DNA from 3 places in the Arthrobacter sp. NPDC057009 genome. Region 3 is predicted to be linked to each of the others. Evidence: riboswitches for the same ligand, from Rfam matches in the RefSeq annotation. Region 3 holds a riboswitch; each other region holds the start of a gene.
The links. A riboswitch is a leader RNA that binds a small molecule or an ion and turns the genes downstream of it on or off. The one in region 3 is predicted to bind S-adenosylmethionine.
Positions count from the first base shown of each region.

Region 1: another riboswitch for S-adenosylmethionine. It lies ahead of ACFTR6_RS06285 (homoserine O-acetyltransferase); the one in region 3 lies ahead of ACFTR6_RS01295 (aminotransferase class V-fold PLP-dependent enzyme).
Region 2: another riboswitch for S-adenosylmethionine. It lies ahead of ACFTR6_RS15205 (DUF1737 domain-containing protein); the one in region 3 lies ahead of ACFTR6_RS01295 (aminotransferase class V-fold PLP-dependent enzyme).

Region 1 covers NZ_JBHUSB010000004.1:145,408-149,677, reverse strand. Annotated here, with positions in the region: gene ACFTR6_RS06290 (MFS transporter) at 1-718, opposite strand, end outside; gene ACFTR6_RS06285 (homoserine O-acetyltransferase) at 907-2,064, opposite strand; SAM riboswitch class IV at 2,080-2,195, opposite strand; gene ACFTR6_RS06280 (bifunctional o-acetylhomoserine/o-acetylserine sulfhydrylase) at 2,301-3,617, opposite strand; SAM riboswitch class IV at 3,661-3,777, opposite strand; gene ACFTR6_RS06275 (VOC family protein) at 3,906-4,270, shown strand, end outside.
Region 2 covers NZ_JBHUSB010000014.1:75,318-79,587, reverse strand. Annotated here, with positions in the region: gene ACFTR6_RS15220 (YegP family protein) at 1-257, opposite strand, end outside; gene ACFTR6_RS15215 (O-succinylhomoserine sulfhydrylase) at 548-1,756, opposite strand; gene ACFTR6_RS15210 (rhodanese-like domain-containing protein) at 1,758-2,168, opposite strand; gene ACFTR6_RS15205 (DUF1737 domain-containing protein) at 2,165-2,473, opposite strand; SAM riboswitch class IV at 2,487-2,601, opposite strand; gene ACFTR6_RS15200 (NtaA/DmoA family FMN-dependent monooxygenase) at 2,822-4,117, shown strand; gene ACFTR6_RS15195 (aromatic amino acid ammonia-lyase) at 4,122-4,270, shown strand, end outside.
Region 3 covers NZ_JBHUSB010000001.1:270,886-275,155, forward strand. Annotated here, with positions in the region: gene ACFTR6_RS01285 (ribosome small subunit-dependent GTPase A) at 1-1,010, shown strand, start outside; gene hisN (histidinol-phosphatase) at 1,077-1,889, shown strand; SAM riboswitch class IV at 2,063-2,176, shown strand; gene ACFTR6_RS01295 (aminotransferase class V-fold PLP-dependent enzyme) at 2,212-3,618, shown strand; gene ACFTR6_RS01300 (class I SAM-dependent methyltransferase) at 3,720-4,270, shown strand, end outside.

The sequences.
Region 1 (4,270 bases), on a different contig from region 3:
CCTTGTGCTCGACCGTGACTTCCTTGCGGGCCTCGATGAAGATCGGTGCGTCCTGGACCTTGGTGCGGATGTAGTAGCCAATGATGACGATCACGGCAGACAGCCAGAAGGCGACGCGCCAACCCCAGCCAAGGAACGCTTCCTGCGAGAGGGTGGAGGAAAGGGTGAACAGCACGCCGGTGGCCAGGAGGTTGCCCATGGGAACGGCGGACTGCGGCCAGCTGGACCAGAATCCGCGGGACTTGTTGGGGCTGTGCTCGGCAACGAGCAGCACGGCGCCGCCCCACTCACCGCCCACGGCGAAGCCCTGGACGAAGCGCAGGAACACCAGCAGAGCCGGGGCCCAGTAGCCGATCTGCGCGAAGGTAGGCAGGCAGCCCATAAGGAAGGTGGAGACACCCACCAGGATGATGCTCAGCTGCAGCAGCTGCTTGCGGCCGAACTTGTCGCCGAAGTGGCCGAAGACGATGCCGCCAATGGGGCGGGCAACGAACCCGACCGCATAGGTCACAAAGGCGGCGATGATGCCGTCCAGTTCCGTCCCCGAATTGGGGAAGAACATCTTGCCGAACACCAAAGTTGCTGCCGAGGCATAGAGGAAAAACTCATACCATTCGACCACCGTGCCGGCCATTGAGGCCGTGACAACTTTTCTCAGGCCCGAGGCCTTAACGTCGGTTTCCTCTGCACGCCTTGCGGCGGAGTGATCCGTACTCATATGTAAACTCCTTCGGCGTCTTCATCGACACCACTGGGACCGTCTTTGGCGAACGTGTGTGAGGTACACCACGAAACGCCGGTTCACACGAGTATGGTCTGCCATTGCCTGCAAGCTCAACGACAAAAAGTGCAGAACGCATCTGCATAAATGCACAAAGCAGCGCGTGGGCTACTTGTCAGTACGCCTCAGCCCAGCAGATGCGCGCGCAACTGCCCGTTCAGCTGGCCGATCTCCGTGAGGAAGCCGTCATGGCCGATCGGCGCCTCGATCATGTGCACGTCAACGTTCCCCGGCAGCGCCTCGGCGAGTTCGAGCGACTGCGCGGGAAAGTACAGCCGGTCGGTGTCCACGGCGGCAATGAAGAAGTCGGCGGTGGCCCGGGCCAGGGCCTCCTTCAGCGTCCCCCTCCCGCGCGTGACGTCATGGCTCATGAGAGCCTCCGTCAGGGCGATATAGCTGTTGGCGTCGAAGCGCCGGACCAGCTTGTTGCCCTGGTGGTCCAGGTAGCTCTCCACCTGGTAGCGGCCGCGGCCTGCCAGGGCATCCGCCTGCAGCGGCTCCTCAGCCGCCTGGGCGTTCCTGCCGAACCGGAAATCGAGTTCGTAGGCGGACCGGTAGGTAATGTGGGCAATCCGCCGCGCGAGCGCCAGGCCCTCAGCGGGTTCCGGGCCGCCGTAGTAGTCGCCGCCGTTGAAGTGGCGGTCCTGCCGGATGGCCAGGGTCTGCGCCTGGGCGAAGGCGATCTGTTCGGCCGTGCTCCTGGCCCCGACGGAAATGACACCGCAGCGGCGCACCCGCTCCGGGAAGGTGACTGCCCATTCGAGGGCCCGCGCCCCGCCCATGGATCCGCCCACGACGGCGTGCCAGCTGCTGATGCCGAGCAGGTCGGCGAGCCTGGCCTCGGCGACGGTGGAGTCCCGGAGGGTCACCAGCGGAAAGCGTGAACCCCAGGGCTTGCCGTCCGGGGCAGGCGACGACGGCCCGGTGGACCCGTAACAGCCGCCCAGGATGTTGATGGAAATGAGGAAGAACCTGTCAGTATCCGCTGGCGCGCCCGGCCCGGCGAGCTGCTCCCACCAGCCCTCCTCGTCCCCGGCACCGCGCGTCACATGGGTACTGCCCGTCAGGGCGTGTTCAACGAGGATGGCGTTGGAACCGTCCTCGTTGAGCGTTCCCCACGTTTCGTAGGCCAGGGTCACGTCCGGCAGGAATCCTCCGGCTTCGAGTTCCAGGCTGCCGATGCTGCGGTACTGGACAGTGCCGTCCGGAACGGGGCCATCCAGAACAGCGCCTGCGGGCGTCTTCCCGGCCGGAGCGTCGGTGTGGCTGACAGAAATCGTCATAGGTAACTACCTCTTCTTACGCGCTTGCCCGCCGTCAGCAGACCGGCAGGCCAGGTCTTCACCCGGGGCACCCCACCGCGGAAGGAGGGTTGCCGGCCAGCAAGCCGGGGCTGTCGCTGGCACTCATGACCTGTTGCCAAGTGTACGAAACAGGCGGACGCCTGCGCGAAGAATGTGACGGCTGTGTGACTCCCGGCCGGAAAACGGGACGGGAGCCACAGGGTCAGGCGGAGACGTCAGGCGCCTTTCGCGGCCCTGAATCCGGCATCGAGGTCGGCAAGGATGTCGTCGATGTGCTCCAGGCCGACGGACAGCCGGACCAGTCCGGGGGCAACCCCGGCAACGCTTTGCTGCTCCGGAGTCAGCTGGCTGTGCGTCGTCGACGCCGGGTGGATGACGAGGGAGCGGACGTCGCCAATGTTCGCCACATGGGAGTGCAGTTCCAGGGCATCCACGAAGCGCTTGCCGGCTTCGGCACCGCCCGCCACGGTAAAGGCCACCACCGCGCCGGTGCCTTTGGGCCCGTACTTCAGGCCGCGCTCATACCAGGGGCTGGACGGCAGTCCGGCGTAGGCGACGGATTCCACATCGTCCCGGGCCTCAAGCCAGCCAGCCACGGCCACGGCATTGGCCACGTGGCGCTCCACGCGCAGGCTCAGTGTTTCCAGGCCCTGCGCGATAAGGAAGGCATTGAACGGCGACACCGCCGAGCCCAGATCGCGGAGCAGCTGGACCCGCGCCTTCAGGATGTAGGACAGATTGGCGCCCAGGGCGCCGCCTGCGCCGAGGTCGCGGGCGTAGACGAGGCCGTTGTAGGTGGGGTCCGGCGTGTTGAAGCCGGGGAATCGTTCCGGGTCCTTACCGAAGTCGAAGTTTCCTGAATCCACGATGACACCGGCAATGGCGGCCCCATGTCCGCCCAGGTACTTGGTGGCCGAGTGCACCACGATGTCCGCGCCCCATTCAAGCGGCCTGATGAGGTAGGGGGTGGACAGGGTGTTGTCCACGATGAGCGGCACGCCGGCTTCGTGTGCTGCCCGGGAGACGCCCTCGATGTCGAGGACGTCCTGCCGCGGGTTGGACACCACTTCGGCGAAAAAGAGCTTGGTGTTCGGCTGGACTGCATCGCGCCACTGCTGCAGGTCGTCCGGGTCCGCCACGAAGGTAACGGAGACGCCGAACTTCTTCAGCGTGTGGGCCAGCAGGTTGTAGGTGCCGCCATAAAGGCTGGGACTGGCCACCACGTGGTCCCCGGCTTCGGCGATATTGAGGATGGCGTACGTTTCGGCGGCCTGGCCGGAGCTCAGGAGCAGCGCCGCAAGCCCTCCCTCCAGGCTGGCGATCCGCTGCTCGACGGCGTCCTGGGTCGGATTGCCGATCCGGGTGTAGATGGGGGCGATCTCGGCGAGCGCGAAACGGTCTGCTGCGCTGTCGGCGCTGGGGAAGACGAACGACGTCGTCTGGTAAATGGGCAGGGAGCGTGCGCCGGTGGCGCCGTCGGGCACCTGGCCGGCGTGGATCTGGCGCGTTTCAAATGACCATGCGTTGGACATGCAGGCTCCTGACGCTGAAGGGGCGTGTGCTGGTCCCGGCACAGGCCCGCGCTTGCCGCCCGGCGGGCGCCGCGCGGCCAGGTCTTCACCCGGGGCACCCCGCCGCGGTGGAGGGTTGCCGGCCAGCGAGCCGGGGCTTTTTTCGCTGGCGCTCATGACCTGCGATCAGTGTAGGAACAGCCCTTCCTCGCGCACAGCTTTGTGAAGAATTTCGTCAAAAGCTGGACATTTCGCAATGTTAGGGCACCCTAAGCTGAGAGCCCCGTCACAAAGTGCCAAGATGAGGGCATGCGCATGGATCACGTCTCTTACGCCTGTGAACACGATGGCCTCGCGGCCACCACCGAACGTATCTCCTCCGCCCTCGGCGTCGAAGCCGTTAAGGGCGGGGTGCACCCCCGGTTTGGAACCCGGAACATGATCATCCCGCTGGCCGGCCACAAGTACCTTGAGGTCGTTGAGGTCCTGGACCACCCGGCGTCGGACAAGGCACCGTTCGGCCAGGCCGTCCGGGCCCGGTCCGCAGCGGGCGGCGGCTGGATGGGCTGGTGCGTCGAAGTTGACGACCTCGCCCCGTTCGAGGAGCGCCTCGGCCGCTCCGCCGTCAACGGCAACCGCAAGTTTCCTGACGGCCGGGAACTTATCTGGAAGCA
Region 2 (4,270 bases), on a different contig from region 3:
AGAGTCTGGGCCGAGAGAGTCTGGGCCGGCACCGGCGCGGGAACTGCCGCGGAGGCTTCCTGAACCTTCGGTGCTGCCGGCGAGAGGTCCGTGACGAGCCCCGTCCCGGCGCATTCGCGGACGTCGGCAATGCCCGCGGCAGCCGCGCGCTTGTCCTCGAAAGGTGCGGAGACGGCCAGCACGGTTCCATTGGGAGCCATCAGCCGGAACCGGTACTGGGAGTCGGCGTCAACAAAAACTTCAAATACTCCGGCCATGATGTTCCTTCCGGTCAGGGAGGCTGCGCGCAGCGTCTTCGCGGCCACGGCCCCGAACGCATCGCTGCGTCTGTCCTTGGATGGGCTGAACCGACAGGGGTTTGATCGGCTCATCGGTGTTATTAGAGTCTGCCCAGTGCATATGGACCCTACAAGACCGTCCATGTAAACCCTGGGTAAACCCTGCTGGTCCACCCACTAAACCGCCCCCGGGCTCCGTTCTCAAGGACGCCCGAAACGAAGGGACGTGCAGCGCAGCGCGCGTTCACAGCCCGCCATTGGAAGTAACGTCAGATCTGTTTGAGCGCCTGCTCCAGGTCCGCGATGAGGTCGTCCGCGTCCTCCAGTCCGACGGACAGCCGCACCACGCCATCGCTGAGCCCGATCGCGGCGCGTCCTTCCGGCCCCATGGCCCGGTGCGTCGTGGTGGCGGGATGGGTGATGAGGGACTTGGCGTCGCCCAGGTTGTTGGAGATGTCGATGATCTTCAGGCCGTCCAGCAGCGCAAAGGCGGCTTCCTTGCCCGACTGGCCGGCCGTCGTCGCAAGTTCCAGCGTGAGGACGGTGCCGCCGGCCTTCATCTGCCTGGCCGCCAGGTCGTACTGCGGGTGCGACTTGAGCAGCGGGTACTTGACCCAGTTCACGGCAGGCTGGGTTTCCAGCCATTCGGCGAGGCGCAGCGCGGTGGCGGAGGAGTGGTTCACGCGCAGGGACATGGTTTCCAGGCCCTTGGTGAGGACCCAGGCGTTGAATGCGGAGAGCGCCGGGCCCGTGTGGCGCATGAGCTGCTTGACCGGGCCGTCGATGAATTCCCTGGTGCCCAGGATCGCTCCGCCCATCACGCGGCCCTGGCCGTCGATGTGCTTGGTGCCGGAGTAGACGATCACGTCCGCGCCGAGGTCTCCGCAGCGCTGCAGCAGCGGGGTGGCGAAGACGTTGTCCGCCACCACCTTGGCGCCGGCGGCGTGGGCGAGTTCGCTCACCGCCGCGATGTCCACGATTTCCTGCATCGGGTTGGACGGGGATTCGAAGAAGACGGCCGTGGTGGGCACCGAGAGGGCTTCGCGCCACTGCTCGAGGTCCGGGCCGTCCACGAACACCGTCTCCACGCCCCAGCGCGGCAGGATTTCGTTGAGGATCACGAAGCAGGAACCGAACAGCGAGCGGGCTGCGACCACGCGGTCCCCGGCGCCCAGCAGGGCACCCAGCGCGGTGAAAACGGCGGACATGCCGGACGCCGTCGCAAAGCACGCCTCAGTGCCTTCGAGGAGGCGGAGCCGCTCCTGGAAGGTGGCCACCGACGGGTTGCCGTAGCGCGAGTAGACAAAGCGCTCGTCTTCGCCGGTGAAGGCGCGCTCGGCGGCGGCGGCGGACTCGTAGACGAATCCGGAGTTCAGGAAGACAGGCTCGGTGGTCTCCTGGAAATTGGTGCGGTCAAGCCCGCCGCGGACGGCCTGGGTATCGGGGCTCCAGCCGGCGGCGTCGTGGTTAAAGGTCAATTTAGTTCTTTCCCAGGTTCGTCGGCAGGCCGCGGTTCTTCCAGCCGTTCACGGTGCGCTCACCGTAACGGTCGGGCTCGCCCTCGAAGCCTTCGAGGACGTTGTAGGCAGTAAAACCGGCCTGCGTTGCGGCGGTGGCGGCAGCGATGGAGCGCTGGCCGGAGCGGCACAGGAAGAGCAGCTCCACCCGGGTGTCCTCGGGGGCCTGCTGCTTCAGCTGCTCGACGAAGTCGGGGTTGGGAATGCCGCCGGGAAAGGTCCACTGGATGAAGAGGGGATCATTTTCCGTGGCGTTGGTGTCGGGAATGCCGATGTGCGCCCATTCGCCCTCGGTGCGCACATCCACCAGGATGGCGCCCTCCTCAAGCTTGGCCCACGCGTCCTGCGGAGTGATGTCTCCGGCGTAGCTCATGCGTGGCCCTCGTAAACTTCCGCGCTCAGGTCCTCGTCGGAGTCCAGCTGGTCCACGGCGGTGGCGACGGCGGCGTCTGCGGTGGCGATCGCTGCCGGCAGGATGAGGGCCTGGGCCACGATGACGGTGGTGCCGTTGAAGGTGGCGGCAGGGCTGCCGTGCAGCACGTATCCCTCGGCCAGGGCTGCCGAGATGCGCTCACAGAACGCCCGGTCGTCCGGCCCCGTGATGAGGCGGTAGGACAGTTTTTCCTCAGGTTTATCCTGCTGGGACGGCAGCGTTGCAACGGCGGGGGCGTCTGACACGACGGATCTCCTTTTCTCACGCTTGCAGCTCGAAGTGGTCGATATGCCGAGTATTCACCTGAGGCACCCCGCCGTGGAAGGAGGGTTGCCGACCGGCCAGTCAGGGCTTAATGCCGGTACTCATTACTCCCGAAAAAAGTAACACTGACGACGGCGGCGCGCACCGCCGCCGTCGTCATCTTCCGTAACGGACCCCGCGACTTTCCCTGATCCATGGGACTGCCCGGGTTGCTCGCGTTGCCGTTACAAAGCCCGCGGCCGGGAGGATAATGACGGGAGATGAACCGCCGTAACGCCGGATGAAACCAGGCCGCAGTGAATGATTCGACCGCGAATACAGTGACTCCCATGCTGCACTTTGGATGGTTTGTGGGCCATGGCTTCGGGGTCCAGGGCTGGGGGACACCCGGCTACGGTATCGGCTACGACTGGAAGAAACCGGCCCCCTACCAGCACGCGGTCCGCGAGTTTGAGCGGGCCGGGCTGGACCTGTTCATCATTGAGGACTCGCTGACCGTCCCCGACACCTACGGCGGCAGCGCGGAGGTCTCACTGGCGCAGGCGTCCTTTGCGCCCAAACACGATCCGCTGGCGCTGGTGCCGTACCTGCTGTCCGCCACGGAACACCTGGGCATCGTGCCCACCATCAGCGCGTCCTTCTATCCGCCCTTCACCGCGGCCCGGCTGCTGGCCACGCTGCAGCACTTCTCCAACGGCCAGCTTGGCTGGAACGTGGTGACCTCCGGCAGCGACCTTGCCGCGCAGAACTACGGACTGGACCAGCAGATCGAGCACGACCTCCGCTACGAGAAGGCCGAGGAGTTCGTGGACGTCGTCCGCAAGCTCTGGCGCAGCTGGGAACCGGACGCCATCGTGGAGGACGCCCGGGCGGGCATCTTCGCGGACCACACCAAAGTCCGGCCCATCCACCACGACGGGGAGTTCTTCAAAGTCCGGGGACCGCTGAACACCGCGCCGCTGCCGGAGGAGCCGGTGCTGGTGCAGGCCGGGGCCTCCCCGCGGGGCAAGGCCTTCGCCGGTGCGAACGCGGACGTTGCGATCGCCCTGGCCCGCGGCGCGGACGGCATGAAGGCCTACCGGGACTCCATCCGAGCCGAGGCCGCCGCAGCCGGCCGGAACCCCGACGACGTCAAGGTGCTGTTCGTCCTGAAACCCACCGTGACCGGATCCCGGGCTGAAGCGGAGGAACTGCGTGCCGCGCGCCGGGAGCTCACGCAGCGGGACATCGACAGCCAGCTCAACTCCATCTCCTACCTCTCCGTCATCGACTTCAAGCAGTTCGACCTCGACGCACCCCTCCCGGAACTGAGCACCAACAGCAACCAGGGAACGCTGGAGCACTTCTCCAAGGCGGCACCGCCGGGTTCCACGCTGCGGCAGATCCTGCAGGCCCGCAGCGGCGGTGCAGGCGACAGCATCATCGGAACGGCCGATGAGATCGCCGACTACCTCGAGGAAACCGGCACCGCAGTGGGCGGCGACGGGTTCCTCTTCTCCGGCTTCGTGGACCCGGCCACCATCCACGGAGTGCTGGACAGGCTGGCGCCCGTGCTGCGCCGGCGGGGACTGCTGCGGACGAGCTACGGCGACGGCGGCTTGCGCCGGAACCTGCTGGACTTTTAGCGCCATGGCAATGGCCGGGGAAAGCAACGGACTGGCGCCGGGCATCAGCCGCGGCACGTTCCTGATCGGGACGGCCCGCATCCGGGCCGGCGACCTGGCCGCCGCAGCGGCCGATCCGAGCGTGGAGGTGGTCCTCAGCGCCGAAGCCCTGGA
Region 3 (4,270 bases):
TCACCGGCCGGATCATCACCGTGGACCGGGGCCGCTACACCGCCGTCGTCGGCGAGGACTCGGGCCACGAGCGGACGGTCATTGCCGCTCGCGCCCGCGAGCTGCGCCGCTCCCCCGTGGTGGCCGGAGACTTCGTCTCCCTCGTGGGGGACGTGTCCGGCTCGCCGGACACCCTGGCCCGGCTGGTGAAAATCCAGGACCGCAAGACCCTGCTGCGCCGCAGCGCCGACGACACCGATCCCGTGGAACGCGCCGTCGTCGCCAACGCCGACCAGCTGGTGGTGGTTGTGGCCGCCGCCAACCCGGAACCCCGCACCGGCTTCATCGACCGGGCGCTGGTGGCAGCCTACGACGCCGGGATCGAGCCGCTGCTGCTCGTCACCAAAGCGGACGTCAAGGATCCGACCGAGCTGCTGAGCAACTACCGGCACCTCGACTTTCCGGTGATCATCAGCCGCACTGCCGATGCCGACGCGTCCGGCATCGACGCCCGGTCCGACGACGGCCTCTCCGCCCGGCTCGACGTTGCCGCCGTGTCCGATCTCCGCGCCCATCTGGACGGCAAGGTGACGGTGATGCTGGGCCATTCCGGCGTCGGAAAATCCACCATGGTCAACGCGCTGACGGGCGCCGAACGGGCCACCGGCGGCGTGAACGCGGTGACGGGCCGCGGACGGCACACGTCGTCGTCGGCCCTTGCCCTCAAGCTCGCCGACGCCCCGGCGGGCAGCTGGATCATCGACACGCCGGGCATCCGCTCCTTCGGACTGGCGCACGTCGATCCGGACCGAATCCTGCGTTCCTTCCCCGACCTTGAGCCCGGCACGGAGGCCTGCGAACGCGGGTGCAAACACGACGCCACCGCCGTCAACTGCGGCGTGGACGCGTGGGTGGAAGCCGGCCACGCCGGCCCCTCGGGAGCAGCACGGCTCGCGTCCCTGCGCCGCCTGCTGGGCACCGACCCGCGCGCTGAGGCCCAGGAAACCAAGGAACTCGGCAGCGTCGGCTAGCCGCCCCCGGCGCTGTCCGGCCGCTGCCTCCCCGCCGTGCCGGGCCTTTGAGGGTAGTTTGGAACCATGACCCAACCCGCTTCAACGTACAACGATGACCTGCGTCTTGCCCATGTGCTGGCCGATTCCGTGGACGACCAGACCATGAGCCGGTTCAAGGCACTGGACCTTCAGATCGAGACGAAGCCAGATCTGACGCCGGTCACCGATGCGGACAAGGCCGCCGAGGAGTCAATCCGCGGCCAACTGTCACGCTCCCGTCCCCGTGACGCCGTCCTCGGTGAGGAGTTCGGAAGTTCCGGCCACGGTTCCCGCCGCTGGATCATCGACCCCATCGACGGCACCAAGAACTTTGTCCGCGGGGTGCCGGTCTGGGCCACGCTGATTGCCCTCGTCGACGAGGGAGAACCTGTGGTGGGCGTTGTCAGCGCCCCGGCGCTCGGCAAGCGCTGGTGGGCGGCCAAAGGCGCCGGCGCCTACTCGGGCCGATCCCTCGCGGCCGCCACCCGGCTCAAGGTGTCCAACGTGTCCAGCCTGTCCGACGCCTCGCTTTCCTACTCCAGCCTCGGCGGCTGGAAAGACCGCGGCAACCTTGAAGAGTTCCTCCAGCTGACCGAGGATGTGTGGCGCACCCGCGCCTTCGGCGACTTCTGGTCCTACTGCATGGTGGCCGAAGGGGCCGTGGACATCGCCTGCGAACCGGAACTGAACCTGTACGACATGGCGGCGCTGGTGCCGATCGTGACGGAGGCCGGCGGCCGTTTCACCTCCCTCGAGGGCACGGACGGCCCGTTCGGCGGCAACGCCCTGGCGACCAACTCGATCCTGCACTCGGAAGTCCTGAAGCGGCTGAACCCGCAGCTGGACGACCTGCTCTAGGTTTTCTCCCACCACCGCCCTGGCGCTGAACATTACGACGGCGGCCGCCCGCTTTTGGGGGCGGCCGCCGTCGTTTCTTCGGCAGCAGGCCCTATATCCGGTTCGCGTAATAATCCGCTTAACATTCCAACCGGCTTTTTCATCGCCTCTGCCGATGTCCTAATCTCGTAACAGGTCACGAGTGCCAGCGCTAAACCCCGGTTAGCTGGCCGGCAACCCTCCATTCGCGGTGGGGTGCCCCGGGTGACGACCAGGCCGATCCGGAACGGACCCGGCAAGCGCGGATCCCCGTCACACGGGGTCCTTATCCCAGTGAGGTCCCATGACGACTGCCATCATTGCTTCCACCCCCGACGCCCTCGCGCTGGACGGCCGGTTCGCCGCCGCCCGCCGCCCCCTGGCCGCCGTCACCGGCGCAGAGATCCAAGCCCCGCTGATACAGGGCGGCCACGTCCGCTACGCAAACCTCGACTATGGCGCCTCCGCCCCTGCGCTGTCGGTCGTCTCCGCGTACCTCAACGAGATCCTGCCGTTCTACGCGAGCGTGCACCGCGGCGCCGGCTACGCCTCGCAGATCAGCACCTCCGTGTACGAGAACTCGCGGAACATCGTGCGCGAATTCGTGGGGGGCCGCGCCGATGACGCTGTCATCTTCACCCGGAACACCACCGACTCCCTCAACCTGCTGGCCGGCTGCCTGCCCGTGGAGGACCACCACCACACGGGCGAGGTGCTGTACCTGGACATCGAGCACCACGCCAACCTGCTGCCGTGGCAGGGCGTGCCGCACCGCAGCGTGGTGGCCTCCGAAACGCTTGAAGCCACCATCGCCAGCCTGCGTGCCGAACTGGAGCACGGCGACATCAGCCTCCTCGCCGTGACCGGCGCCTCCAACGTCACGGGCGAAATCCTCCCGATCCGCCGCCTCGCCGCGCTGGCCCATGAATACGGCGCCCGCATCGTGGTGGACGCCGCCCAGCTCGCGCCGCACCGCCGCGTCAACATCGCCGCGGACGACGTCGACTACCTCGCCTTCTCGGGCCACAAGCTCTACGCCCCCTTCGGGGCCGGCGTCCTCATCGGCCGTCCCGACTGGCTCGACGCCGGCACCCCCCACCTCGCCGGCGGCGGCGCCGTAAGCGAGGCCCGGCTCGACGGCGTCAGCTGGGCCACCGGCCCCGCCCGCCACGAGGGCGGCTCACCGAACGTCCTCGGCGCTGCCACCCTGGCCCGGGCAACCCAGGTCATCGCCGCCCTTGATCCGCAGGAATGGCACGCCCATGAAGCCGGCATCCGGTCCTTCCTGGTCGAGGGACTGCGCCAGATCGACGGCGTCACCGTCCACCAGATTTTCGCGGACAGCGACCCGGACGACGCCATCGGCGTAGTCAACTTCTCGGTAGAGGGTTACGACGCCGGCCTGGTCGCCGCCTACCTGTCGGCCGAACACGGCGTGGGTCTGCGCGACGGACGCTTCTGCGCCCACCCGCTGCTGAAGCGCCTCGGACTGCCGTCCGGGTCCCTGCGCGCCAGCTTCGGCGTGGGTTCACGGCTCGAGGACGCACAGCGGCTGCTCGCCGGCATCGAGGAGCTCCGCCGCTCGGGCCTCGGCTGGGACTACGTGGTGGACGCCGGGCGCTGGGTTCCGGCGAACGACACCCGCACCTACCCCGAGTGGGCGCCCAACACGCCCGGCACCGCCGGCGCCGCACCGTGTGTCCAGGACTGATCGGCATCCAGGACTAACCCGCACCCAGGACTAAGCACCTCCCGCTCCCCGTACGGTAAATTCGAAGGGTAATTTTCGACGTCGGTATAAGGAGACTGTGCGTGGCACGGGGCGGTCCCAAACTTCATCACGGCCGGCGGCAGGAGCTTGGACAGAGCTTCCAGGACGGCGGCGAGCACTACCACCGCGTCCGTCCGGGCTACCCGGAGGACTCCGCCAGCTGGCTTATTCCGGCCGGGGCCCGTACCGCCGCTGACCTCGGCGCAGGAACGGGCAAATTCACCGCGTTGCTGGTGGACCGCGGGCTCGAGGTCAGCGCCGTGGACCCTTCCCGGGACATGCTGGAGCAGCTGGGCCGTGACTGCCCCGCGGTCCATGCCGTGGTGGGGACCGCTGAGGAAACCGGGCTGCCCTCGGCGGCGTTCGACGTCGTCAGCGTTGCCCAGGCGTGGCACTGGTGCGATCCGCTGCGGGCCAGCACGGAGATTTCCCGCATCCTCAGGCCCCAGGGAGTACTGGGCCTGATCTGGAACCAGCTGGACACGTCAGTACCCTGGGTGCACCGGCTGTCGCGCATCATGCACGCCGGGGACGTCCACAAACCGGACTTCAGGCCCAGGATCGGCCCGGAATTCACCTCCCTGGAAAGCCA